4 regions of the Geodermatophilus sp. SMS 5-13 genome follow, and region 3 is predicted to be linked to each of the others. Evidence: predicted binding sites of a transcription regulator. Region 3 holds the regulator's gene; each other region holds the start of a gene.
The links. The regulator LexA, encoded in region 3, represses DNA repair genes until DNA is damaged. The targets are predictions, from matches to a motif close to TCGAACANNTGTTCGA.
Positions count from the first base shown of each region.

Region 1: a site for LexA is predicted at 2,395-2,410, ahead of AB3388_RS14575 (HNH endonuclease signature motif containing protein). Genes of this name have one in related genera too.
Region 2: a site for LexA is predicted at 1,932-1,947, ahead of AB3388_RS23380 (HNH endonuclease signature motif containing protein). Genes of this name have one in related genera too.
Region 4: a site for LexA is predicted at 3,434-3,449, ahead of AB3388_RS11625 (HNH endonuclease signature motif containing protein). Genes of this name have one in related genera too.

Region 1 covers NZ_CP165729.1:3,012,133-3,017,553, forward strand. Annotated here, with positions in the region: gene AB3388_RS14560 (PaaX family transcriptional regulator) at 1-129, shown strand, start outside; gene AB3388_RS14565 (hypothetical protein) at 145-432, opposite strand; gene AB3388_RS14570 (DUF4349 domain-containing protein) at 842-1,711, shown strand; gene AB3388_RS14575 (HNH endonuclease signature motif containing protein) at 2,428-3,657, shown strand; gene AB3388_RS14580 (arsenate reductase family protein) at 3,793-4,149, opposite strand; gene AB3388_RS14585 (RidA family protein) at 4,164-4,577, opposite strand; gene AB3388_RS14590 (SDR family NAD(P)-dependent oxidoreductase) at 4,574-5,332, opposite strand; gene AB3388_RS14595 (enoyl-CoA hydratase family protein) at 5,329-5,421, opposite strand, start outside.
Region 2 covers NZ_CP165729.1:4,846,560-4,851,980, forward strand. Annotated here, with positions in the region: gene AB3388_RS23375 (calcium:cation antiporter) at 1-644, opposite strand, end outside; gene AB3388_RS23380 (HNH endonuclease signature motif containing protein) at 685-1,914, opposite strand; gene deoC (deoxyribose-phosphate aldolase) at 2,268-3,263, shown strand; gene AB3388_RS23390 (aldehyde dehydrogenase family protein) at 3,268-4,707, shown strand; gene AB3388_RS23395 (aldehyde dehydrogenase family protein) at 4,704-5,421, shown strand, end outside.
Region 3 covers NZ_CP165729.1:4,283,667-4,289,087, forward strand. Annotated here, with positions in the region: gene AB3388_RS20700 (vitamin B12-dependent ribonucleotide reductase) at 1-101, opposite strand, end outside; gene nrdR (transcriptional regulator NrdR) at 197-730, opposite strand; gene AB3388_RS20710 (hypothetical protein) at 1,119-1,928, opposite strand; gene AB3388_RS20715 (LysM peptidoglycan-binding domain-containing protein) at 2,069-2,635, opposite strand; gene lexA (transcriptional repressor LexA) at 2,851-3,639, shown strand; gene AB3388_RS20725 (NHL repeat-containing protein) at 3,658-4,671, opposite strand; gene AB3388_RS20730 (phosphatase PAP2 family protein) at 4,676-5,421, opposite strand, start outside.
Region 4 covers NZ_CP165729.1:2,373,999-2,379,419, forward strand. Annotated here, with positions in the region: gene AB3388_RS11615 (ferredoxin reductase family protein) at 101-1,555, shown strand; gene AB3388_RS11620 (MaoC family dehydratase) at 1,679-2,128, opposite strand; gene AB3388_RS11625 (HNH endonuclease signature motif containing protein) at 2,187-3,416, opposite strand; gene AB3388_RS11630 (PLDc N-terminal domain-containing protein) at 3,563-3,742, opposite strand; gene AB3388_RS11635 (endonuclease/exonuclease/phosphatase family protein) at 3,866-4,741, shown strand; gene hisH (imidazole glycerol phosphate synthase subunit HisH) at 4,767-5,405, shown strand.

The sequences.
Region 1 (5,421 bases), 1.3 Mb from region 3:
CTGCCGCTGGAGCTGCTGCGCGCCCGCTGGAAGGGGGTGGCCGCGGTCGACCTGTTCGAGCAGCTGAACGCGGCGTTGCGTCCGGCGGCCGAGGCACATGCCACGGCCGTCATCGTCGTGGCGCGGTGAAGCCGTCGGCCGGACTCAGCCGCGGCCCTCCGCCTGCCGGTGTTCCGCGAAGCCTGGCCGGGCCCGCATCCGCGCCTCGATGTCGTCGACGAAGGCGACCACCGTCAGCATCTCGCGGTGCACCGCGGCAACGTCGACGCGATCGGAGTCGTAGCCGAAGGCGGTTTCCAGTCGGACGAGCGCGCGGGATGCGGCCGCCGCCTGCGGGGCGACGTCCGGCCACACGCCGAGCAGGACCTCTCGCACGACGTCCCAGTGCGCGAAGACGTCATCCCCGTCCTGCGAGAGCGGCTCACCCGTCACGAGTGGTGTGTCGCCGAAGTCGCAGCCCTCCGTCGACAACCGCACGTAGTCCCGCCACGCGTCGAGGAACCGGTAGACGAGCCGCTGAGCGACCGGACCGCCAGAGGCCAGCCGCGCTAGAGCAGATCCGCGACCTCGCGAGCCCCGTCCCGCTGGTGGTGAAACCCCTGCGGCCCGCCCCAGGCCAGAGGCACCACATGTGCCTGAGATCCTGCCTCCCGGGCCTCCGTCATGGCCGGAGCGTAGGGCGATGGCACGTGGGCGGCCGGTGAGGCCAGAACCGGCCGTTGCCTGTGTCCGGATCGCCCGGTTCGAGCCGGCCCGTTCCACGTCACGATCGGGCGTCGCCGCCGCCACGATTCGGCATCGGCGCTGGTCGGCCGCCCGATCACGCGCTTACCGTCCGACGATGAGGCGCTCCCCGGGCATGGCACTCGCGGCGGTGGCCATGGCGCTGCTCGTCGGCTGCTCCGGCGCCGGCTCGGACTCGTCATCGGACGGCGGTGCCGGCGAGGGCGTTTCCGCGCCCGCCGCTCCGGGGGATCCCGGGAACACGCCTGCCGACACCGACCGGCAGGTGGTCACGACCGCCACCGCGTCGGTCGCCGTCAAGGACCCGGCCGCGGGCGCTCAGCGGGTCAGTGAGCTGGTGGAGGCCGCCGGCGGCCGGGTCGACGAGCGCACCGAGCAGGCGGCGTCCGGAAAGGACGGGGTCGAGGGCGCCGTCGCCGACCTCGTGGTGCGGGTGCCGGCCGATGCCCTGACCGGGCTTCTGGCCGACCTCGAGGACGTCGGCGACGTCGCGAACGTGTCGGTGTCCCGTGCCGACGTGACCGCCACGGCGGTCGATCTGGACGCGCGGATCTCGGCGCTGCAGACCTCGGTGGCGCGACTGCAAAGCTTGATGGACCAGGCGGCCACGACCGAGGCCCTGTTGGCGGCCGAGAAGGCCCTCTCCGAGCGGCAGGAGAAGCTGGAGTCGCTGCAGTCTCAACGGGCGCTGCTCGCCGACCAGGTCGCGCTGTCGACGCTCAGCGTTCACCTGGAGCCGTTCGGTGTCGCGCCGGTCGGCGGTCCGGACGGCTTCCTCGACGGCCTCGGCACCGGATGGCGGGCCCTGGTGACGGCCCTGGGCGCGGCCGTCGTCGTCCTCGGCGTCCTCCTGCCATGGCTGGCGGTCGCCGCGCTGGTGGCCACGGGAGTGCTGGTGCCGATCCGCCTGGTGCGGCGGCGCACCGCGGTCGCCGGGCCGGTACCGGCGGCGCCGCCGCAGGAGTAGGGCGACGCCGCCGGTCTTGGCTGCCAACCCACAGTCGCTCGGAGCCGCCACCACAGAAGGCCGCCTCGGGGTGTCCCAGAGCGGCCCGATGAGGGCTACTCGCATGCGTCCGGGCGGGCGGCTCCGTCTTCACTGGGGTCGGACGTCGCTTGAGTGCGGATCTCACGCTCTGCGCGACTCGGGCGCCACTCCTCCGAGATGCGCGGTCTCGCGGCTACCCGGCCGGCGGATGCCACGAGACCGCGAATCTCGGCGCGCGGGAGGAGTAGCCCTGAGCCCGCCCGTCGGTCGAGCCATCGAATCGCCCAAGACGACCCACTCTGGGCGACTCGGAGACCACCTCGCGGCGCGGATGGGGCGTCCCTATAGCCGCCCTCGGGGCGAGCCGGCACTCGCTCATAGCGGCCCACTCAGGGCCACGGAGGATTTCCCGGTCAGCGCACCCTCCTGCGGGGCAACGGTGTGCGCTGAGGCCGGGCTTCACGCTCTCGAACCCGGCCTGAGCGCACACCGTTCGGCTGTCTCTTAAGCCGCCTTTGGGGCGAGGAAGGGATGCCTGACGGGCACCTGGATCTGGAGTCACGGCGGGCTCATGGGCGCATGCGCAATCCCTTCTCGCGGTCTGTGGACAGGCGGCTGACCTGGGGATTCAGGTCGCGAGACACTCCTCGGAGCGGTATGCTTCGAACGTCTGATCGAGTATCGGGGAGGTGTTCGTGGACGAGTTCACGTCGGTGCTTGACGCCCTCGCCGACGAGGACCTCCACGCGCTGACCGGGCCGCAGCTGCTCAACCGCACCGCCGACCTGGTGGCACAGCAGAACCGGATCGCCGCCGAGCTCGCCCGCACCGTGCGCACCGCCGAGAACAAGCAGGCGTTCACCACCGATGGGATGGCCACGGCACAGTCCTGGCTGCGCGGGCACTGCCGGTTGTCCAGGGCGGCGGCCGCGCAGGTGGTGCGCACCGGCCGGGCGCTGGAACAGCTCCCGACGGTGGAGGAGCAGCACGCCGCCGGGGGGCTGACCGCCGATCACGTGGACCTGATCGGCAAGATCACCGGCCCCCGGTACGCCGGGCTGATCGAGGCCCAGGGCGGCACCGTGGCCGGCGTCGGCGAGGTGCTCGCCCGCTTCGCCGCCGGACATCGGCACGACGAGCTGGTCCGCCTCGTGCACACCGTGCTCGAGCGGCTCGACGCCGACGGCCCCGAACCCGATCCCACCGAGGAACGGTTCCTCTCCTTCGCCAAGCACGCCGACGGCTCGGGCACCGGCCGCTTCCACCTCGACCCGGTCGGCATGGAGAAGCTGCAGGCCGCGATCGAGTCACTGCTGCAGGCCCACCGGCCGGCCGGCGATGCGCGCACCCGGCCCCAGCAGCAGGCCGACGCCCTCGTCCAGCTGGCCGACATCCATCTCGGCTGCGGCACCCTGCCGCTGCTGCGCGGCGTCAAGCCCCAGGTCGCGGTCCGGGTGAGCAGCGAGGACCTGGCCGACCCGGCCACCGGCAGGGGCGCCGCCCGGGCCGGGTTCGGCGCGATCTTCTCCGCCGCCCGCGCCCGCCAGGTGGCCTGCGACGCCGAGCTGCGCCGCTACCTGCTCTCCGCCGACGGCGAACTGCTCGACTACGGCCGCGCCCAGCGGCTGGTCACCCCCGGCCTGCGCAAGGCCGTCGAACTCCGGGACGAGCACTGCGTCTTCGCCGGCTGCGATGCCCCGACCTACTGGTGCGAGGTTCATCACGTCGTGCATTGGCTCTTCGGCGGCGAGACCAACCCGGAGAACAGCGCGCTGCTGTGCGAGCGGCACCACACCCAGGCCCACCACGGCTTTCGCGTCGAACGAGACAGCAGCGGACGCTGGCACACCTACCGCCACGACGGCACCGAGATCCTGGTGCTCCGCCCATCGGCCGACGACCCGGAGCTCGCCCGAGCCGGCTGACCGGGACGTCGTCGGGTGCCCGGTCCGAGACCCCGACCCACTGCCCAGTCCCCCGCCGAGTCACCAGGCGTAGGGACGAGTGCGGCGTGGACGTGGAGCACGCCCGAGCCTGCGAGCACGAGCGTCGGGTGCCGGCTACGAGGAGGCGTCCAGTGCGCGGCGGACGGCGTCCTCGGAGCGGCCGACCACGGTGGTCCCGTCGTCCGCGGTGATGATCGGCCGCTGGATGAGGATCGGGTTCGCCGCCATGACCTCGAGCCAGCGGCGCCGGTCGCGGGGCAGGTCGGCGAGCCCGAGCTCGGCGGCCACAGGCTCGTTCGTCCGGGCGACGTCCCACGGGTCGAGGCCGAGCCGTTGCAGAACGGCGTCGAGCTCGTCGGCGGTCGGCGGGTCATCGAGGTACCGGCGCACGGTGTACGTCGCGCCGGCGTCGTCGAGCAGCTCGGTGGCGGACCGGCACTTCGAGCAGGCCGGGTTGATCCAGATCTCCAACGAAGAACTCCTCCTCAGGCAGGGACCTCGGGCGGGATCTCGGCGACCCCCTGCACCTCCACCAGCGCGTCGTCGTCCCAGAGCCGGGCGACGCCGATCCCGGCGGTCGCCGGGTAGTTCCGCCCGGCCAGCCGGCGCCAGACCTCACCGATCTCCCGGGCGTGCGCCCGGTAGTCGGGGACGTCGACGATGTAGATCGTCAGGCTCGCCAGGTGCTCCGGCCCACCGCCGGCGGCGCGCAGCGCGGTGAGCAGGTTGCCCAGCGCCCGCTCGAATTGCTCGACGATGGTGCGGCCGGCGATCCGCCCCTCGGCGTCCAGCGCGGTCTGCCCCGCCAGGTGCACGGTCACCGTGCCACGGGCCCGGACGGCGTGCGCGAACCCCGACGGCCGCGCCAGCTCCGGCGGGTTGATCCGCTCGAGGCTCATGACTGCACCGTCCCGCCGTCGACGTTGACGCCCTGCCCGGTCACCGCCGCGTTGCCCACACAGAAGAGCACGGCGTCCGCCACCTCCTCCGGATCGACGAACCGGCCGATCGGCTGCCGCCGCGCCAGCACCGTCCGCGCCTCGTCGGGCGTGCGCCCGGACCGCGCGGCGATCGCCTCGACGTTCCCGTCGGTCATCGGGGTGTCGACGTAGCCGGGGCAGACAGCGTTCACCGTCACCCCTGTGCGGGCCAGCTCCGCGGCGGCGGAGCGGACCAGCCCGAGCACCCCGTGCTTGGCCGCGGTGTACGCCGCGACCTGCGCCTCGCCGCGCTTGGCCACGACGGAGGCGACGACGACGATCCGGCCCCAGCCGTGCTCGAGCATCGGCGGCAGCACCCGGCGGACCAGCCGGAACGGCGCGGTCAGGTTGAGCTCGAGCATGCGGGCCCAGTCGTCGTCCGACGTGTCGACCAGCGACGCGGCGAACCCCGCGCCGGCGTTGGAGACGAGCACCTCGACCGGCCCCCACTCCTGCTCCACCCGCGCGACGGCGGCGTCCACCTGCCCCGCGTCGGTCACGTCGGCGGCCACGCACAGCGCCGGGGACGGCAGCCGGTCGCGGACCGACCCGAGCGCGGCGCCGTCCCGGGCCAGCAGGGCGACCCGGTGCCCGTCGGCCGAGAGCCGGGCCGCCACCGCGGCGCCGATGCCCCGGCTCGCGCCGGTGACCAGGCAGGTGCGCGGGTCGGTCACGTGCCGGTCCACCGGGGCGGACGGCGCTCGGTGAACGACGCGTGGAACTCCGCGTGGTCGTCGGTGGTCATCAGCAGCGCCTGCGTCAT
Region 2 (5,421 bases), 560 kb from region 3:
CTCGGCGGCGCGGCGTGCTCGTCCTCCACCGGGGCACGGCCGTTGGCCACCGGGAGGAAGAAGTCGCGGTGCCGCACCGTCTGTGTGAGCACGAAGGCGCCGTACAGGACCAGGGAGGCCACCGCGGCGAACGCGAGCTGGGCCGGCGAGAACTGCGGGCCCTCCCGGCCGATGGTGAAGGTCGGCAGCACGAGGCTCAGGACGGCCAGCGTCGTGACCGTGGCCAGGGCCGCGCCGGTGCCCTCGGCGTTGAACACGACCACGTTGTGCCGGAGCGCCCCGAGCAGCACCGAGAGACCCACGATGCCGTTGCAGGTGATCATCGCCGCCGCGAAGACGGTGTCCCGCGGCAGCGACGCCGCATCCTCGCCGCCGGAGATCATCAGCGTCACGATCAGCGCCACCTCGATGACCGTCACCGCGACGGCGAGGACCAGCGACCCGAACGGCTCCCCGACCCGGTGCGCCACCACCTCGGCGTGGTGGACGGCGGCGAGGACCGCGGCCATCAGCACGATCGCCACGACGAGCTCGACGGCCAAGGGCAACGACCTGCCCCAGGTCGCGACGAGCACGATCAGCGAGAGCAGAGGTACGGCCGTGGTCCAGGTCAGCAGTGGGTGGTGCCGGGTCGCGGTCGCCATGACCCCACGCTGACACACGCACGTTGCAGGACCGTCTCGGTCAGCCGGCGCGGGCGAGCCCTGGGTCGTCGGCCGATGGGCGGAGGACCAGGATCTCGGTGCCGTCGCGCCGGTAGGTGTGCCAGCGTCCGCTGCTGTCTCGTTCGACGCGGAAGCCGTGGTGGGCCTGGGTGTGGTGCCGCTCGCACAGCAGCGCGGAGTTCTCCGCGGAGGTCTCGCCGCCGAAGAGCCAATGCACGACGTGATGAACCTCGCACCAGTGGGTCGGGGCATCGCAGCCGGCGAACACGCAGTGCTCGTCCCGGAGTTCGACGGCCTTGCGCAGGCCGGGGGTGACCAGCCGCTGGGCGCGGCCGTAGTCGAGCAGCTCACCGTCGGCGGAGAGCAGATAGCGGCGCAGCTCGGCGTCGCAGGCCGGCTGCCGGGCGCGGGCGGCGGAGAGGACCGCGCCGAACCCGGCCCGCGCGGCGCCCCTGCCGGTGGCCGGGTCGGCCAGGTCCTCACTGTTCACCCGGACCGCGACCTGGGGTTTGACGGTGCGCAGCAGCGGCAGCGTGCCGCAGCCCAGGTGGATGTCGGCCAGCTGGACGAGGGCGTCGGCCTGCTGCTGGGGCCGGGTGCGCGCATCGCCGGCCGGCCGGTGGGCCTGCAGCAGCGACTCGATCGCGGCCTGCAGCTTCTCCATGCCCAGCGGGTCGAGGTGGAAGCGGCCGGTGCCCGACCCGTCGGCGTGCTTGGCGAAGGTCAGGAACCGTTCCTCGGTGGGATCGGGTTCGGGGCCGTCGGCGTCGAGGCGGGCGAGCACCTGGTGCACCAGCTTCACCAGGTCCTCGTGCGGCTGGGTGGCGGCGAAGCGGGCCAGCACCGCGGCGACCTCGGTCAGGTCGATGCCCTGGGCGGCGGCCAGCGCGACCGGCCGCGGACCGGTGATCTTGCCGATGGCATCGACCTGATCTGAGGTGAGCTCCCCGGCCGCGTGCGCGGCGGCGACGGCGGGCAGCTGCTCCAGCGCCCGGCCGTGGCGCACCACGCGCGACGCCGCGTTGCCGGAGAGCCGGCAGTGCCCGCGCAGCCACGACTGCGCCGTGGCCATCCCATCCCCGGCGAACGCCCGCAGGCCGTCCGCGACGCGCACGGTGCGGGCCAGTTCTGCGTCGATCCGGTTGCGCTCGGCGACCAGTGCCCGGGTGCGGTCGAGCAACTGCGGCCCGGTCAGGGCGTGGAGGTCCTCGTCGGCGAGGGCGTCAAGCACCGACGTGAACTCGTCCACGAACACCTCCCCGATACTCGATCAGACGTTCGAAGCATACCGATCCGAGGAGCGTCCCGCGACCTGAATCCCCAGGTCAGCCGCCTATCCACACATGTTTGGTGGAGGTTGACGGACACCCGGCTCAGGTCTAGTGCAACGGCTCGCGGCCGTACCGCTCGCGGCACTGCTCCGGGCTCATGAACCCGTACGTGGCGTCCGGGTCGAGCGTCGGCAGGACTCGCGCCCACGCACCGGCCACACCCGGAGACCGCAACGGTCGAGCGAGACGACGGTTCCGCTCCTCGCTGGGCCGCCGTCCGGCCGGGTGAGCGGCGTCGAGACGGCACGCCCGTCAGGGGACAATGATCGGCATGACCCACGTGCTCGAGCCCGACGCGCCGTCGGCGTACGCGCGGCCCATCGCCGGGCCCATGCCGCCGTACGACGACGTCACCCGGTCCGACTCGGCGTTCCGCGCCTTCCTCCACGGCCTGCCGGGCGTCGACCAGGTGGGCGCGGAGGCCCGGACCGCAGTGCTCGGCACCCGGTCCATCAAGACCACGGCCAAGGCGTGGGCCATCGACACCGCGATCTCGATGGTCGACCTGACCACGCTCGAGGGCGCGGACACTCCCGGCAAGGTACGGAGCCTCGCCGCCAAGGCCCGCCGTCCCGACCCGACCGACCTCACCGCGCCGCAGGTCGCCGCCGTCTGCGTCTACGGCGACCTGGCCGGCGTCGCCAGGGAGGCCCTCGAGGGCACCGGCATCCACGTCGCCGCCGTCGCCACCGCGTTCCCGAGCGGCCGGGCCAGCCGCGCGGTCAAGCTCGCCGACGTCCAGGACGCGGTCGGCAACGGCGCCGACGAGATCGACATGGTCATCGACCGCGGCGCATTCCTCGCCGGCCGCTACCTCGACGTCCACGACGAGATCGTCGCGGTCAAGGAGGCCTGCGGCGACGCGCACCTCAAGGTCATCCTCGAGACCGGCGAGCTGGTCACCCTCGACAACGTCCGGCGCGCGAGCTGGCTGGCCATGCTCGCCGGCGCCGACTTCATCAAGACCTCCACCGGCAAGATCAACCCCGCCGCCACGTTGCCGGTCTGCCTGGTGATGCTCGAGGCGGTCCGCGACTTCCGCGCCGCCACCGGCCGGCAGATCGGCGTCAAGCCCGCCGGCGGCATCCGGACGACGAAGGACGCCGTCAGGCACCTCGTCCTGGTCAACGAGACCGCCGGCGCCGACTGGCTCTCCCCCGACTGGTTCCGCTTCGGCGCCTCCAGCCTGCTCAACGACCTGCTCCTGCAGCGGCAGAAGCTCCGCACCGGCCACTACTCCGGCCCCGACTACGTCAGCGTGGACTAGGCAGATGACCGTGTTCGAGTACGCCCCCGCCCCCGAGTCGCGGTCGATCGTCGACATCGCGCCGTCCTACGGCCTGTTCATCGACGGCGAGTTCGTCGACGGCACCGGGACGCCGTTCAAGACGGTGAACCCGGCGACCGAGGAGGTCCTCTCCGAGATCGCGACCGGCAGCGAGGCCGACGTCGACCACGCCGTCCGCGCCGCGCGCCGCGCGTTCACCAAGGTCTGGGGCCCGATGCGCCCGGCCGACCGCGGCAAGTACCTCTTCCGCATCGCCCGGCTGCTGCAGGAGCGGGCCCGCGAGTTCGCCGTCCTGGAGTCGCTGGACAACGGCAAGCCGATCCGCGAGTCCCGGGACGTCGACGTCCCCCTGGTGGCGGCGCACTTCTTCTACCACGCGGGCTGGGCCGACAAGCTCGGCTACGCGGGCCTCGGCCCGGCGCCGCAGCCGCTCGGGGTGGCCGGCCAGGTCATCCCGTGGAACTTTCCGCTGCTCATGCTGGCGTGGAAGATCGCGCCCGCGCTCGCCACCGGCAACACCGTCGTCCTCAAGCCGGCCGAGACCACACCGCTGACCGCCCTGCTGTTCGCCGAGATCTGCCGGCAGGCCGACCTGCCCCCGGGCGTGGTCAACATCGTCACCGGCGCGGGTGACACCGGCCGCGCCGTCGTCGAGCACGGGGACGTCGACAAGGTCGCCTTCACCGGCTCGACCGACGTGGGCCGCCAGATCGCCCGCGCGGTCGCCGGCACGCGCAAGAAGCTCACCCTCGAGCTCGGCGGCAAGGCGGCGAACATCGTCTTCGACGACGCCCCGATCGACCAGGCCGTCGAGGGGATCGTGCAGGGCATCTTCTTCAACCAGGGCCACGTCTGCTGCGCGGGCTCCCGGCTGCTGGTGCAGGAGTCGATCCACGACGAGGTGATCGCCAGCCTGCAGCGGCGGATCGGCACGCTGCGCGTCGGCGACCCGCTGGACAAGAACACCGACATCGGCGCGATCAACTCCGCCGAGCAGCTGGCGCGCATCCGCGAGCTGTCGGAGATCGGCGAGGCCGAGGGCGCGAACAAGTGGCAGCCGGCCTGCGAGCTGCCCGACCGCGGCTACTGGTTCCCGCCGACCGTGTTCACCGACGTCTCCCCCGCCCACCGGATCGCCCGCGACGAGATCTTCGGCCCGGTGCTGTCCGTCCTCACCTTCCGCACCCCCGACGAGGCGGTGGCGAAGGCGAACAACACGACCTACGGGCTCTCGGCCGGCATCTGGACCGAGAAGGGCTCGCGGATCCTCAAGATCGCCGACCAGCTCCGCGCCGGCGTGGTCTGGGCCAACACGTTCAACAAGTTCGACCCGACGTCGCCCTTCGGCGGCTACAAGCAGTCCGGCTACGGCCGCGAGGGCGGCCGGCACGGGCTGGCGGCCTACCTGAAGGGGACCAAGTGAACGACCGCCTCGCCGTCCGCAAGACCTACAAGCTCTACGTCAACGGCGCGTTCCCGCGCTCGGAGTCCGGCCGCACCTACGAGGTCACCGACGCCAAGGGCGCCTTCCTCGCCAACGCCGCCTGGGCGAGCCGCAAGGACGCCCGGGACGCCGTCGTCGCCGCCCGTGGGGCGTTCGGCAAGTGGTCGGGCGCCACCGCCTACAACCGCGGCCAGGTGCTCTACCGCGTGGCCGAGGTGATGGAGGGCCGGCACGAGCAGTTCTGCGCGGAGGTCGCGGCCGGCGAGGGCGTGTCGTCGTCCAAGGCGCGGGCCGCCGTCGACGCCGCGATCGACCGCTGGGTCTGGTACGCCGGGTGGACCGACAAGCTGGCGTCGGTGCTCGGCGGGGCCAACCCGGTCGCCGGCCCGTACTTCGACTTCAGCCTGCCCGAGCCGACCGGCGTCGTCGCCGTCCTGGCGCCGCAGGAGTCCTCCCTGCTGGGGCTGGTCAGCGTGCTGGCGCCGGTGCTGGCCGGCGGCAACACCGCCGTGGTCGTCAGCTCGAAGGAGCGCCCGCTGCCGGCCGTCACCCTCGGCGAGGTGCTGGCCACCAGCGACGTCCCGGCCGGCGTGGTCAACGTCCTCACCGGGGACGCCGCCGAGCTGGGCCCGTGGCTGGCCGAGCACGCCGACGTCGACGGCATCGACCTGACCGGCGCGCCCGCCGGGCGGG
Region 3 (5,421 bases):
GTCGTGAAGACCCGCTTGACCTTCAGGCCCTTCCCCCGGGCTGGCGCCTTGCCCCCGCGACGTGCTCGGGTGGGGGTCAGGCGGTCGTCGGTCTCGGTCATGAGTTGGAGCTCTCCCTTGGTGCGGCAGCGGCTGGGGAAGAACCGCAGTTGTGTGCTGCTCGGACTGGTGTATCGGCTGGTACTGACAGTTTTTTTCAGGTGCCGGTGGACGGCCGGCCGCCCCGGCGGCGGGACGGCGGGGCGTCGGGCTGCATGCCCGGCAGCGGCGGGGTGCCGCCCGGCAGGTGCCGGGCCCGCAGCTCGGTGATCTCCTTCTCGAAGTCCTCGAGGGAGTCGAACGCGCGGTAGACGCTGGCGAAGCGGAGGTAGGCCACCTCGTCCAGTTCCCGCAGCGGCCGCAGGATCGCCAGCCCGACCTCGTGGCTCGGCACCTCGGCCGCGCCGGTGGCCCGGATGGCGTCCTCGACCTGCTGGGCCAGCTGGGCCAGCTGGTCCTCGTCCACCGGACGGCCCTGGCAGGCCCGCCGGACGCCCGCGACGACCTTGGCGCGGTTGAACGGCTCGCTGACCCCGCTGCGCTTGACGACGGCGAGCACCGCCTCCTCGACGGTGGTGAACCGGCGCCCGCAGGCGGGGCAGGAGCGACGGCGACGAGTGGTCGCCCCCTCGTCGGCCTCGCGGGAGTCGATGACCCGGCTGTCCGGGTTGTGGCAGAACGGGCACCGCACGGCGATCCGCCTCCTCCCCGAGCCTCGCTCAGAGCCTGTCCGCCGAGCCGGCCTGTGGACCCTCCTGGGGACATCCGGTGGACGCCCGGGGGAGAACCTGAGGACCGCTTGTGGAAGAACTACGGCTCTGTAACTACTAGATGTAGGGGAACCCTAGGCGCGGCTCCACTACATGTGCAAGAGGACGCACGGGGGTTGTGTTCCACCGAGACCCGCCCGTGACCAGCCGCAACAACTCGCCGCAGCCGTCACACGACACGCCGCGCGACGCGCCCGCGAGGAGGCCGGCGATGCGGTAGAGGGGCATGCTGCGCGACCCCGGGCCGGGGGGCGCGAGGCGGACGCCGGACCGGTCCGGCGACGGCCGACGGGCCGCGGGCCGCCGGGCTCAGACGCCGGTCAGCGAGTCGTCCCGGCGCGCGCTGCGCGGCCGCGGCACCGACCCGCTCCGTCCGACGTCACCGAGCCGCATCGGCCGGGTGAACAGGTCCGGCTCCGGCGACAGGGCGCCGGACCCGGACCAGTCGGCACCGGGGACGCCGGGCCAGGTGTCGTCCGACCGGGCGCCCCACACCTCCGCAGCGCGGGCCGCGGGCGTGCGGACCTCGAGCGGCGAGTCGGTCACCGCGGCCCGGACGCCCGTGTCGACAGCACGGTGCCGGCCCGCTCCGGACGGCGACGCCGGAGCCCGGTGCCGTCCCGCCCGAGCCCCCACCGCCGGGAACTCGGCGGTCTCACCGACGACGCGCGAGTCGGCGCGCCTCCGGCCGGCCGGATGCACCGCTCGGCTGGCGGCGTCCTCACGGACGGCGGGCAGCCCGCGGGCGCCGGGCAGCTCGCGCACCTGCGGGACAGGGCGCACGCCGGGCGCCGCGGGTCGGCCACGGCGTGCCGGACCGGTGGCCGAGACGTCGGCGAGGCGCAGGCTCCGCGTGGCCGCCGGGTCCTCCGCCGGGGCAACCGCGGGCTCCGGGGCGACGGACAGGTGCGGCTCGGGCAGTCGCAGACTGCTCAGGTCGGTCCAACTGGACTCTTCGACCCCGCCGACGGTCAGGCGCACCCAGACCTGGCAGGCGCCGCCGGCGTCGTGCCGCCAGCCGAGCAGCGATCCGGGCAGCCACTCCCCCGCCGAGTACACCTCGACGTCCTGCGGCTGACTGGTGAACACCGCTGCACGACTCTCCATGACGCCTGACACGCGACGACGGTAAGCGGTGGAGTCAGTACGCAGCGTGAAGGCGCGGGTACTGAGGGTTGACGAAGTCGGCGTCCCGATGTTGTCGGAGTCTTCGCGGGCCGGCCGGGCACCGACAAGCGACCGCTCTCGCCATCGGGCACTCACGGCAGCTGCAGCACCTGACCCGGCACCACGTCCGCGCCGTCGATCCCGTTGAGCTGCTGGATCTCGTACACCACCGCGCGCACGTCGTCGCCCGCGTCGGCGACGGCGGCCGCGATCGACCACAGCGTGTCACCCGGCTCGACCACCACCGTGCTCACCCCGGCGAGACGCAGATCGCCGCCCGCGCCACCGGCGACCAGCGGTCCGAGCCAGGAGCCGACGGCAACCGCCGCCGCCAGGCCGAGGGCGACCAGCAGCCGGCGGGCGCGCGGGGTGAGGCGCAGCGGAGCAGCCGGCGTGCGGGATGGCGTGGCGCAGCCGCCCCGGACCGGGCGGCCGGCCGCCGCGGGGCGCCCGGCCGGCGCCGAGGACGCCGGACGGGCCGGCGGGGCGAGGGGGGAGGGCGAGCGGCCCACCCGCTCGCCGGGCCGGACCGACCGGCCCGCCCGCGCGGGCCGCCCCGTCTCCAGCGGACGATCACCCGAGACGGACCGGAGCGAGGGCCGCCACGGCGCCTGCACCGCCTCGTCGAAGTCCAGGACTGCCTGCTGCACGCTTCCCACGACACTCTCCTCCCGCCGATCCCGACACCGCGTCGTTCTCGAACGCGTGTTCGATTCGAACGCCCGTGCGAATGTCTACCGGACGCGGCCGACAGAAGCGACCCGACCCGTCGCGACTCGAACGTGTGTTTGAAAAATCCGAGCGGCGGCGCTACCGTCTGCCACCAAGGACGGACGGCGCGATCCGGCGACTGGGCCGGCGGCGAGGAGGAGACGTGGCGGGCACGAGGGGGACGTCCGGCGGTCGCCGGTCGACCGGTGACGGCGCGGGCACGACCGGCCGGCGCCGTGCGGCGGAGACGGCGGGCACGACGACGGACGACGCACCGGCCGCCGTGCGGTCCTTCCCGGACCGCGGCGAGGCCGGCGACGGCCTCACGCAGCGGCAGCGGCGGGTGCTCGAGGTCATCCGCGACTCGATCGAGCGGCGGGGCTATCCGCCCTCGGTGCGCGAGATCGGTGAGGCCGTCGGGCTGTCCTCGGCCTCGTCGGTGGCGCACCAGCTCTCGGTGCTGCAGAAGAAGGGCTGGCTTCGCCGCGACCCCAACCGGCCGCGCGCCCTCGACGTGCGGCTGCCGGGCGAGCACGGCCCGACCGCGCTGCCCGTGGCCGAGGAGACCGGCACCGCCGCGCCGACCTATGTGCCGCTCGTCGGCCGGATCGCGGCCGGCGGCCCGGTCCTCGCCGAGCAGGCGGTGGAGGACGTGTTCCCCCTCCCCCGCGAGCTCGTCGGCGAGGGGACGCTGTTCATGCTCAAGGTCGCCGGTGACTCGATGGTGGAGGCGGCGATCTGCGACGGCGACTGGGTCGTGGTGCGGCAGCAGCCCACCGCCGAGAACGGCGAGATCGTCGCGGCCATGATCGACGGCGAGGCGACGGTGAAGACCTACAAGCGCCGCGACGGGCACGTGTGGCTGCTGCCGCACAACCCGGCGTACGAGCCGATCCCGGGCGACGACGCGACGATCCTGGGCCGGGTCGTCAGCGTCCTGCGCCGGGTCTGAGCCGCGACGGCGCGGGGCTCAGACGGTCCCGCGCCGTCGGATCAGCAGGCCGCCCAGCCAGACCACCACGGTGGCCACGGCGGCGGCGATGAGGCCCGCGGTGAACGCGGGCGGGCCCGATGCGGCGTCGGCCTCGGCGGAGCCCTGCGCCGCGGCGGCGACCGGCGCCGGCTGCGCCGTGACCGGCACGAGGGTCACGTCGCCGGGAAGTCCCTCGCCGGCGACCACCAGCTGCCGGTCGTCGGTGCTGAAGCTGATCGCCTCACCCTGCGGGGCCGGGGGCAGCGCGACCCGCACGGGGGCGGCGCCCAGGGCGCCGGCCACGTCGGAGCCGGACAGCGGCCACACGTAGGCGTCGGTGTAGGTGCGCAGCGCGAGCAGCGTGCCATCGCGCGACACCGCTCCCCCGGTGGCCATCAGCTGGCCGGCGCGGCCCACCGGCCCACCGTCCGTGCCGGTGAGCGTGAAGTTGACCGAGGCCACTCTCTCCAGCGCCACCGCGCCCCCGTCGACCAGCGCGGCGGTGGGCCGGTAGACGCCACTGGCCCCGAGGATCTCCTTGGTGACGAGGTACGGCGTCCCGTCCGGGGCCAGCAGCAGCGACTCGGCGTCGTGCGGCCCGTCGGGATAGCTCATGCGGAACACCCCGGTCGACCCGTCCAGGCGCAGGGCGAGGAGGGCGACCGTGGGCCGATTGGTCCGGTTGTCCCCGACGTCGGCCAGCCACACGGTGCCGTCGGCTCCGACCGCGAGGTCCTCGGGGTCGTAGGGATCGACCGGCGCGGAGTGGACCTCGACGATCTGGCAGGCCGTGTCGAGCACGTAGACGTTCAGCTCCACGCCGCCGTCGTTGATGGCCACCATGCGATCGCCCAGCACGACCAGGCCGGACAGCTCCGGGAGCCGGGGATCGGTCACCTGGCACAGGGGATGCGGGGCGGTGGCGTCCGCCGCCGCGGCGGCCGGGACGGCGCCGGCGACCACGAACGCCGTTGCCAGGGCTACTGCCGCCGGCAACAGGTGCGCCCGCACGCGACTAGGCGGACCGCCGGCCAGCTCGGGCACGTACCCAGCGTGACAGAACGGACGCGTCCAGTGCGTGCACCACGCCCAACAGCAGGATGCCCACGGCGCCGCCGACGACCGCGTCGGTGACCCAGTGGAAGTCCAGGGCCACCATCGCCAGGCCCGCGGCCACCGGCCCGAGGATCGACAGCCACCGGAACGCCCGCTGCACCGGCGCGGGCAGGCCGAACTCGACCGCCTGCCAGCGGGCCACGCCCCACATCAGCACGGCGTTCGCCACGTGCCCCGAGGGGTAGGAAGCGCCGTCCCGGTGGAAGAACGACCCCGGATAGGACGGCGCGGTCCGCCCGGCGCCGTACTTGAAGCCGTACACGACCGCTGTGAGCAGGGCCAGGGCGACGAGGACGCGCAGCAGCGGCACCAGCGTCCGGCGCCGCCAGCCGAGGTAGCCGACCAGCGCCGCCAGCACGATCAGGATGAAACCGCGCCCGCCGAGCTGGGTGACCGCCCAGACCGGCCAGTAGGCGCCCGACTCCTTGATGCCCCACGAGCTGATCACCTCGGAGACGCGCAGGTCCATGCGCTCGAGGGAGCCGCGGCTGAACAGGTCGATCGACACGACCACGGTGACCCCGCCCGCCAGCGCGAGCAGCCACCACGGCGGCCGGCCCGGCGAGACGACGGCCGGGACGCCCTTGTGGTCGGGTTCGGCGACGGCGGAGGCCTCGCCGGATCCCCGCCGCATCGCGCCGATCG
Region 4 (5,421 bases), 1.9 Mb from region 3:
ACGCCTGTGGTCGCCGCGCACAGCCGCGCTGGGCCCGCACCCCCGCGCTCGGAAGGCTTTCCATGCTGCCCGCCTGCCACCTCCCGTCGGGAGGGCCGGCATGACGTCGGTCGTCAGCCCCTCGCAGAACCGCGTCATCTTCCACGACCCGCACCCGAGCGGGCACCGGTTGATCCAGCTCCCGAACGGCCATCGGGAGGTCCAGCCGGGCGTCACCCGGGCTCGCCGCGCCGCTCCGGGGCGGAGCGCCCACCGGCTGGGGTGGCTCGGGCTGCACGTGCTCGTCGCAGTCGCCCCGCTCGCCCTGTGCCTCCCGCAGCTGAAGCCGGGGCGGGGCTTCCTCGTCGACCTGTCCGTCGCGCTGGGCTTCGTCGCGCTGTCGGTCCTGGGTCTGCAGTTCGCGCTCGCCGCCCGCTTCTCGCGCAGTTCGGCGCCCTTCGGCATCGACGTCGTCCTCGCCTACCACCGGCAGATCTCCCTGCTCGCGACCACCGCGGCCTTCGGTCACCCCGTGCTGCTGTTCCTGGCCGACGAGAAGTACCGGGCGCTGCTGGACCTCGCGGACCTGCCGTTGCGGGCGACGTTCGCGTGGCTGTCCGTCGCGGCGCTGGCGCTGCTGATGGTGACCTCGATCTGGCGCCGGGCGCTGCGGCTGAGCTACCGGGTGTGGCACGTCCTGCACTCGGCGCTGGGCGTCCTCATCGTCCTAGCCGCCCTGGGGCACGCCTTCCTCGTCGACTACTACTTCGGCCAGCCGCTGGTCCGCGGCGTCTGGCTGGTCTACACCGCCGCCTTCCTCTGGCTCGCGGTGTGGGTGCGCCTGGTCAAGCCGCTGCGGCTGAGCCTGCGGCCGTGGCGGGTGGCCGAGTTGTGGCCGGAGCCGGGCGGCAGCCTGACCGTCGGGCTGGAGCCCGCGTTCCGCCACGCGGGACCGGGCTTCTCCTTCCGGGCCGGCCAGTTCGCCTGGATCCTGCCCAGCCGCAACCCGTTCACGCCGACGTACCACCCCTTCTCCATCTCCTCGAGCGCCCTCTCGTCACAGCTGGAGTTCACGATCAAGCAGGTGGGCTCCTTCACCGGATCGCTGCGGTCCCTGCGGGTCGGCGACCGCGTCTACGTGGACGGTCCGCACGGGTCCTTCACGCTGGAGGACCACCCCGGGATGGGCTACGTCTTCGTGGGCGCGGGGGTCGGGGTGACGCCGTTCCTGTCGATGCTCGCGACGCTGGCCGACCAGGGGGACAGCCGGCCCATCTGGCTGTTCCTCGGCAACCGGCACGAGGACCAGGTGACCGGGGTGCGTCAACTGGCCCGCCTGCAGGGCCGGCTGAACCTGCGCGTCGTGCACGTGATCAGCCGCCCGTCCGATCAGTGGCAGGGCGAGCGGGGGCGCGTCGACGCCGCGCTGCTCGACCGGCACCTGCCCGCCGCCCGCCGATCCCTCCAGTACTTCATCTGCGCCAGGGAGGACGTGGTCTGCTCCGTGGAGTCCGCGTTGGGGACCCTCGAGATCCCGGCCGACCGTGTCCACAGCGAGAAATTCGGGATGGTGTGACGTGCGCACATCGGTGACGTCGGCGACCGTGGGGGTCAGCGTGCTGCTGCTGGCCTTCTGCCTGCTCTGGTCGGTGGTCCAGGGCTGATCCGGCCGCGCCGGACGGGGCCGGCCTCATCGGGGTCAGTCGGGCCGGGTGCGGATCAGGTTCATCGCAATCATGCGCAGCACCACGTCGTCTGCCTGGTTGACCAGCTCGATGCGGGTGCGCACGATGCCCCGATCCGGCTTGCTGACCGAGCGTCGTGCCTCCTCCACGGTGGTGCGCAGCGTCAGCTCGTCGCCGGGCCGGACCGGCAGGATCCAGCGCAGTTCGTCGACGCCCGGCGATCCCAGCGAGGACGCCGGGGAGAGGTACTCCTGGGCGAACAGCCGCATCATGAGCGCGCACGTGTGCCAGCCGCTCGCGATCAGGCCTCCGAAGGGTCCGGTCGTCGCCGCGTCGGGGTCGACGTGGAACGGCTGCGGATCGAACTCCCGGGCGAAGTCGACCACCTGCGTCTCGTCGACCCGGAGGGGGCCGTACTCGGCGGTCCCGCCCGGGACGTAGTCCTCGAACCAGCGCTCCACCACCGGCTCAACGTAGAACCGCCGTGCACCGGCTGATCCCGCCGGGGGTGCGGGCGCTCGCTCAGCCGGCGCGGGCGAGCTCCGGGTCGTCGGCGGGTGGCCGGAGCACCAAGATCTCGGTGCCGTCGCGGCGGTAGGTGTGCCAGCGTCCGTTGGTGTCTCGTTCGACGCGGAAGCCGTGGTGGGCCTGGGTGTGGTGCCGCTCGCACAGCAGCGCGGAGTTCTCCGCGGAGGTCTCGCCGCCGAAGAGCCGATGCACGACGTGATGAACCTCGCACCAGTAGGTCGGGGCATCGCAGCCGGCGAACACGCAGTGCTCGTCCCGGAGTTCGACGGCCTTGCGCAGGCCGGGGGTGACCAGCCGCTGGGCGCGGCCGTAGTCGAGCAGTTCGCCGTCGGCGGAGAGCAGGTAGCGGCGCAGCTCGGCGTCGCAGGCCACCTGGCGGGCGCGGGCGGCGGAGAAGATCGCGCCGAACCCGGCCCGCGCGGCGCCCCTGCCGGTGGCCGGGTCGGCCAGGTCCTCGCTGCTCACCCGGACCGCGACCTGGGGCTTGACGCCGCGCAGCAGCGGCAGGGTGCCGCAGCCGAGATGGATGTCGGCCAGCTGGACGAGGGCGTCGGCCTGCTGCTGGGGCCGGGTGCGCGCATCGCCGGCCGGCCGGTGGGCCTGCAGCAGCGACTCGATCGCGGCCTGCAGCTTCTCCATGCCCAGCGGGTCGAGGTGGAAGCGGCCGGTGCCCGAGCCGTCGGCGTGCTTGGCGAAGGACAGGAACCGTTCCTCGGTGGGATCGGGCTCGGGGCCGTCGGCGTCGAGCCGCTCGAGCACGGTGTGCACGAGGCGGACCAGCTCGTCGTGCCGATGTCCGGCGGCGAAGCGGGCCAGCACCGCGGCGACCTCGGTCAGGTCGATGCCCTGGGCGGCGGCCAGCGCGACCGGCCGCGGACCGGTGATCTTGCCGATGGCATCGACCTGATCGGCGGTGAGCTGCCCCGCGGCGTGCGCGGCGGCGACGGCGGGCAGCTGCTCCAGCGTCCGGCCGTGGCGGACCACGCGCGACGCCGCCTTGCCGGAGAGGCGACAGTGCCCGCGCAGCCAGGACTGTGCCGTGGCCATCCCATCGGTGGTGAACGCCTGCTTGTTCTCGGCGGTGCGCACGGTGCGGGCGAGCTCGGCGGCGATCCGGTTCTGCTGTGCCACCAGGTCGGCGGTGCGGTCGAGCAGCTGTGATCCGGTCAGGGCGTGGAGGTCCTCGTCGGCGAGGGCGTCAAGCACCGACGTGAGCTCGTCCACGAACACCTCCCCGACACTCGATCAGATGTTCGAAGCATACCGCTCCGAGGAGTGTTCCGCGACCTGAATCCCCAGGTCAGCAGCCTGTCCACAGATCGCCCGACGCACTGCACGAGGTGATGGGTGACGGCCCGATGCGAACGACTTCATCTGGCGGAGCGGATCTCCCGCCGGACGTTGAACAGGTACCCGGCGGCGCCGAACACCCAGGTGAGCGCGATGATCAGCAGCCACTCGACCTTGCTGGACGCGGCCTTGTGGAACTCGTCGCGGGGAGTTCGGGCAGCGTCGACCAGGGCCCACGCCCACAGCAGGTTGCCGGCCATGATCACGATGATCGCTGAGCACGCGGATCCCTTCGACGGGGTGAGGGACGCGGTGGACACGGGCCGTCCCCCGTCACCTCTTGTATCGGCATGAGGCCCGCACGCGCCACTAGCGTGACGACGATGACCGAGGGGAGGCCGGCCGGCTCCATCCGGGCCGCGACGGTGAACCTGTTCGCCCGGCACGGCGACTGGGAGCGGCGCCGGCCCGCGTTGCAGCGGCGCCTGCGGGAGCTCGACGCCGACGTCCTCGCGCTGCAGGAGGCGATCGTCGACGGCGGCTACGACCAGGCCGCCGAGCTGCTGGGGGAGGGGTACCACCTCGTCCACCAGCAGCAGGGCCTGGTCGGCGACGGCACCCACCGCGGCTCGTCGGTCGCCAGCCGGTGGCCGGTCCGCGCGGTCCACGAGGTGGACCTGCACCTGACCGACCGCACGCACGACTACAGCTGCGGAACGGTGCTCGCCGAGGTCGACAGCCCCGTCGGCCGGCTCATCGTGGGCAGCCACGGCAACTCGTGGGCCCGGTGGGCCGAGCGGGAGCGGGAACTGCAGGCCGTGGCGGTCGTGAGAGCCGTCGAGGAGCTGATCGCGAAGGAGCCGGCGCACGTCGTCCTCGGTGGCGACTTCAACGCCGAGCCGCAGGCGAGCAGCATGCGCTTCCTCACGGGCCGGACGTCGCTGGACGGCGTGAGCACCGCCTACCGCGACGCCTGGGAGGCCGTCCACGGCGACGCCGAAGGGCACACGCTCGTCCCGAGCAACCCGCTCCGCGAGATCGACGAGCCCGGCGAGACGCAGGGACGGCGGGTGGACTACGTGCTCGTCCGCTGCGGCGACCACGGCCCGACGCTGCGCATCGTCGCCGCCGGGCCGGCCGTGCACGAGCCGGTCGACGGCGTGCAGCCCAGCGACCACTACGGCGTCCACGCCGACCTCGCGCCCCGCGGACGTGCGATGCCCGACACCTCCGCCGCCGGGAATCGCCGCGGCCGGTGATCCGCTGGCACGTACCGTGGGCAGCGTGAAGAAGGTGGTCGTCCTCGACTACGGGTCGGGCAATCTGCGCAGCGCCGAGCGGGCGCTGGCCCGCGTCGGCGCCGACGTGACGGTGACCGCCGACGCGCAGGCCGCCCTCGACGCCGACGGCCTGGTCGTGCCCGGCGTCGGCGCCTTCGCCGCGTGCATGGCGGGGCTGCGCGCCGTCGACGGCCCGCGCCTGATCGACCGGCGCCTGGCCGGCGGCCGCCCGGTGCTGGGCATCTGCGTCGGCATGCAGATCCTCTTCGAGCGCGGGGTCGAGCACGGCCACGACGCCGAGGGCTGCGGGGAATGGCCGGGTGTGGTCGAGCAGCTCAAGGCGCCCGTCCTGCCGCACATGGGCTGGAACACGGTGCAGGCACCGGAGGGCACGGTGCTCTTCGACGGGCTCGCCGACCAGCGCTTCTACTTCGTGCACTCCTACGGCGTCCGCGAGTTCCCGCTCGGCACCGAGGGGCCGCCGTCGCCGATCGCCCGCCCGCTGGTCACCTGGGCCGAGCACGGCGACCGGTTCGTGGCCGGCGTCGAGAACGGCGCCCTCTCCGCGACCCAGTTCCACCCCGAGAAGAGCGGGGACGCCGGCGCCCAGCTGCTCACGAACTGGCTGGACACGCTGGCCTGACGACGGTCCGCTCAGC